2 regions of the Dermacoccus sp. BD5 genome follow, and region 1 is predicted to be linked to the other one. Evidence: riboswitches for the same ligand, from Rfam matches in the RefSeq annotation. Region 1 holds a riboswitch; the other holds the start of a gene.
The links. Region 1 has a riboswitch for cyclic di-AMP ahead of NQ706_RS03520 (C40 family peptidase). Riboswitches for the same ligand answer to the same signal wherever they lie in the genome.

Region 1 (2,195 bases):
GTCGAGGGCGAGGGCGACGACGCCGTCATCAGGGACGTCAGCTACGACTCGATCGGTTGCTCGATCTCGGTCGCGTCCGCGTCGATGCTCGCCGACAACCTCGTCGGGCACACGCTGCGCGAGGCGCAGGAGGTCTTCGGCGCGACGCGCAGCATGCTGACGAGCAAGGGCAAGGACGCCGGCGACGAAGAGGTCATCGGTGACGCGATCGCGCTCGCCGGGGTCTCGCAGTACCCGGCGCGCGTCAAGTGCGCGCTGCTGTCGTGGTCGGCCCTGCAGGATTCGCTCGGCAAGCTCGGCCTCGACCTCGCCGGGAGCGCCGCGAACAGCACGAACAGCGACACCACCGCCAGCAGCGACAAGGAGATCACGGCATGAGCGAGACAACCACCCCGCCCGTCGAGTCGGACGTCGAGGACGTCAAAGAGGCCCTGCGCGACGTCGTTGACCCCGAGCTCGGCATCAACGTCGTTGACCTCGGCCTCGTCTACGGCATCACCGTCGACGACTCCAAGCACGCCGTCATCGACATGACCCTGACGTCCGCGGCGTGCCCGCTGACCGACGTCATCGAGGAGCAGGTCGCGACGGCGCTCATGGACGTCGTCGCCGGCCACTCCCTCAACTGGGTCTGGATGCCGCCGTGGGGCCCGGACAAGATCACCGACGACGGCCGCGAGCAGCTTCGCGCCCTCGGATTCAACGTCTGAGCCACCGCTACCGTACGACGAAGCCCGCCACCTCGATGGAGGCGGCGGGCTTCGTCGCGCTGTGCGGCGTGCGTCAGGGTCGAACGGATCAGACGCGGCCGAAGCGGTAGGAGGAACCGGCGCGCGCGAGCTGCACACGAGAGCCGGGTCGCGGTGCGTGCCAGACCATGCCGTTGCCGGCGTAGACGGCCGCGTGGTAGGCGTAGCCACCGGAGGTGAGGAACGCAAGGTCACCCGGGCGAGCCGAAGCGCGCGAGACGCGGTACGAGGCACGGTACTGCTGGTTGGCGGTGCGGGGGATCGAGCGACCGACCTGGCGGTAGCTCCAGCTCGTCAGACCCGAGCAGTCGAAGCGCCACGGGCCGGCCGCACCGTAGACGTAGGGGGCGCCGCGTCGGGACGAGGCGCTGGAGACGACGCGGCGAGCGCTCGCCGAGGTGACGGAAGCGCTGGCGGACGAGGCGGCGCCGACCGAGACCGCGCCCAGCGCGGAGGTGGCGAGGGCGGTGCCGACGGCGACCTTGGACGTGTTGCCCAGGAACGAGCGGCGGGACATGTTCTTCATGTCGGATCTCTCCAGGAGCGCTTACGAGGCATGACCTGTCGGGTTCGAGATCCTAGATTCTCGGCCGGCCTGAGCCGGCTTCACCCCAAGAGCCACCAGGGTGGCTCGGATGCTGGGTGCACCGCTCCCGTCGCTCCGCGCAATGCGGTGATACCTGGCCTTCGTGACGGGACTCAGCGACGAAGCAGGGCCGCACCGACGTCGGTGCGACCCTGCAAGATTACCGTCGGCTCACGGTCGGAACAAATTGAGCGTGCAATCACTTTTCGTCAATTTTCCGACCCGTCCGAGCGTTTTCACGACCTCACTCGACGCTGTCGACGTTGAAGGTGTCACACGAGTTGAGGTCGCCCGTCTCGTAGCCGGTCATGAACCACTTCTGCCGAGCCTCCGACGAACCGTGCGTCCAGCTTTCCGGCGTGACGCGACCCTGGGCCTTCTGCTGGATGCGGTCGTCACCGACGGCCGACGCCGCCGACAGCGCTGACTTGATGTCGTGGTCGGTGACCGGCTTGAGCAGCGTGTTGCCGTTCCTGTCCTTCGACTCCGTCGCGTGGGCGACCCAGATGCCGGCGTAGCAGTCGGCCTGCAGTTCGGTACGCACCGAACCCGATTCGGCACCCTTCGGATCCTGCTGTGCGCGACCGAGCGCACCGAGCAGGTCCTGCACGTGGTGGCCGTACTCGTGGGCCACGACGTACTCCTTCGCCAGGGCGCCGCCATCGGCACCGTACTTGTTCGTCAGTTCTTGGAAGAAGGCGGCGTCGATGTAGACCTTGCGGTCGCTCGGGCAGTAGAACGGGCCCATCTGCGAGCTCGCCGTACCGCAGCCCGAGGACGTCTGCCCGCTGAAGATCACGGTCGGGACGTTCTCGTACTGCGTCCGGCCGTTCGTGAACTGCGGCAGCGCGGTGCCCCAG
Region 2 (2,195 bases), on a different contig from region 1:
GGGGTGCTGCGTTACGACTCGCCGTCGACGACCTTTCTGCTCCAGGTTGCCTGCGGCGCGCTCGGCGCGGTCTGCTCGGCCGTGACGATGCGTTCGCGTGTCCGGATGCTCGTGCCGACGGCCGTCATGGGCGCCCTGGGCGTGGGCGGCGTGACGTTCCTCGTCAGCTCCATCGGCCTCGGCGCGACGACGGCGACCGCGATGGCCGCGACGGCCGTCGGGTTCTGCGCGCGACTGCTCGCGCTGCGCCTCGGCGCCCCCGCGCTCGTGCTCGTCATGCCCGCGGTCTCGCCGATGCTGCCCGGCCTGCGCATCTTCCGCGGCATGTACGAGTCCGTGTCGGGTTCACTGCTCGGAGCGACGCGCGTGGCGCAGTCCGGGGTCGGGGTGACGACGATGCTCGGCGCCGTCGGGATCGCCCTCGCGCTGAGCACGGGGGCGCTTCTCGGGGACGTGCTGTCGGCGCCTTTCGACCGCCCGATCGTGCAGCGCCGCAGGGCTCGTCGCCGCTGACGGGCGGGGGGTTCTCGCGCGCGGCGACGGCGGGGGCCGCGGTGATTCACATTTTGTGACGTAGGTCGCGTAACGTTCTCCTCGCTGTGGCGATGTCGTGAGTGTCGCCCAAGCGGCTCATAACTCAACACACCAAGAATTCGCGGGCAGCGCCAACGCCAAACCTCGTCGGGCGCCGCTTCATTCGCACCGTGCGAACCGCAGACGAGGGTGGGGGACCCACTCGTGGCACTTGTTGAGTGCCTTGGGGTGAAGCCGGTCCCGAACCGGCCGAGCACCTGACCGCTCGAACCCGACAGCTCACCTCACCGGCGTCGTCAGGAAAGGAAACACCTCCATGGGTTACACCCCGAAGCACTCCGCTCCCTCCGACTCGACCATGGGTCGCAAGGCTGCGGGCGTCGCCCTCGTCGGTGCCGCCACCGTCGGCGCCGGCGTCACGAGCGCCACCACCGCCTCGGCCGCACCGGCCGGTTCGGTCTGGGACCGCGTCGCCGCCTGTGAAGCGGGCGGCAACTGGCACATCAACACGGGCAACGGCTTCTACGGCGGCCTGCAGTTCACGCAGCAGACGTGGGCCGGCTTCGGTGGCACGCAGTACGCCGCTCGCGCCGACCTCGCCACGCGCGAGCAGCAGATCGCGATCGCCCAGAAGACCCTCGCCGTCCAGGGCCCCGGCGCCTGGCCCGTGTGCTCCGTGCGCGGTGGCCTGACCCGCGCCAACGGTGGCAGCACCGCCGCGGCTCCTGCCGCTGCGGCCGCGAACACGCAGGTGTCGCGTTCCACCGCTCGTTCTGCCGTCAAGGCTCCCGCCGCGACGTCCGGCAAGCTCGCCGTCGACGGCATCCTCGGTCGCCAGACCGCTCGCTCGCTGCAGGCCTGGGTCGGCACGTACCGTGACGGCATCGTCGGCCCGCAGACGAAGATGGCCCTCCAGCGCACGGTCGGCACGACGCCCGACGGCATCATCGGCCCCCGCACGGTCGCCGCGCTGCAGTCGAAGCTCGGCATCTCCCAGGACGGCGCGACGTACCTCAACGCCCGCACCGTCCGCGCCCTGCAGGCGCACCTGAACAACCACTGATCGCGCGTCTGATCGCCTGATCGACGACGAGGGCCCCACCGCTTCGAAGCGGTGGGGCCCTCGTCGTGTGCCCTGGCCGGGCAGGCGGGCGGTGAGAGCTGGAGATGGGACTCGAACCCACAACCACCTGTTTACAAGACAGGTGCGCTACCGATTGCGCCACTCCAGCACACTGCCGGCGTCGGCAGCCCTGTGATCTTATACGAGGCGGGTCGCGATGCCCGTCCCGTCGGGCGACGACCTACGATGAGGGCATGAATCTCAAGCCTGCAGCAGACGTCGAAACCGCACCCGTCGCCGCCCTCGGTCTCCTCGGCGGTTACCTCACCGCCCGTGAGACGGGCATCCGTCCGCTCGGGGGTGTCGTGCTCGCGCTCGCCGGCGGGTACGCGGGCCGCACGTGGCTCGCCAAGGGCGGCGCGGCCGAGACGGCGGCGCTGACCGCCGTGTACGTCGGCGGGTTCGGCGCCTCGCACCCGCTCGCGAAGAAGATCGGCGCGTGGCCGTCCGTCGTCGGGGTGGCGGCGCTGTCGGCGGCGGCGTCGTACGTCCTGATCGACCGCCACTGAGCGGGCCCGCCCCCGAGGCTCGAACTGCG

Region 2: linked by a shared signal. The riboswitch ahead of NQ706_RS07290 (transglycosylase family protein) and the one ahead of NQ706_RS03520 (C40 family peptidase) in region 1 are both predicted to bind cyclic di-AMP.

Annotation. Positions count from the first base shown of each region.
Region 1 is NZ_JANJER010000003.1:48,595-50,789, reverse strand. It holds gene sufU (Fe-S cluster assembly sulfur transfer protein SufU) at 1-378, shown strand, start outside; gene NQ706_RS03525 (metal-sulfur cluster assembly factor) at 375-710, shown strand; gene NQ706_RS03520 (C40 family peptidase) at 799-1,275, opposite strand; cyclic di-AMP (ydaO/yuaA leader) riboswitch at 1,279-1,464, opposite strand; gene NQ706_RS03515 (neutral zinc metallopeptidase) at 1,580-2,195, opposite strand, start outside.
Region 2 is NZ_JANJER010000007.1:106,337-108,531, reverse strand. It holds gene NQ706_RS07295 (threonine/serine exporter ThrE family protein) at 1-513, shown strand, start outside; cyclic di-AMP (ydaO/yuaA leader) riboswitch at 691-844, shown strand; gene NQ706_RS07290 (transglycosylase family protein) at 851-1,597, shown strand; tRNA gene NQ706_RS07285 (tRNA-Thr) at 1,694-1,766, opposite strand; gene NQ706_RS07280 (hypothetical protein) at 1,852-2,166, shown strand.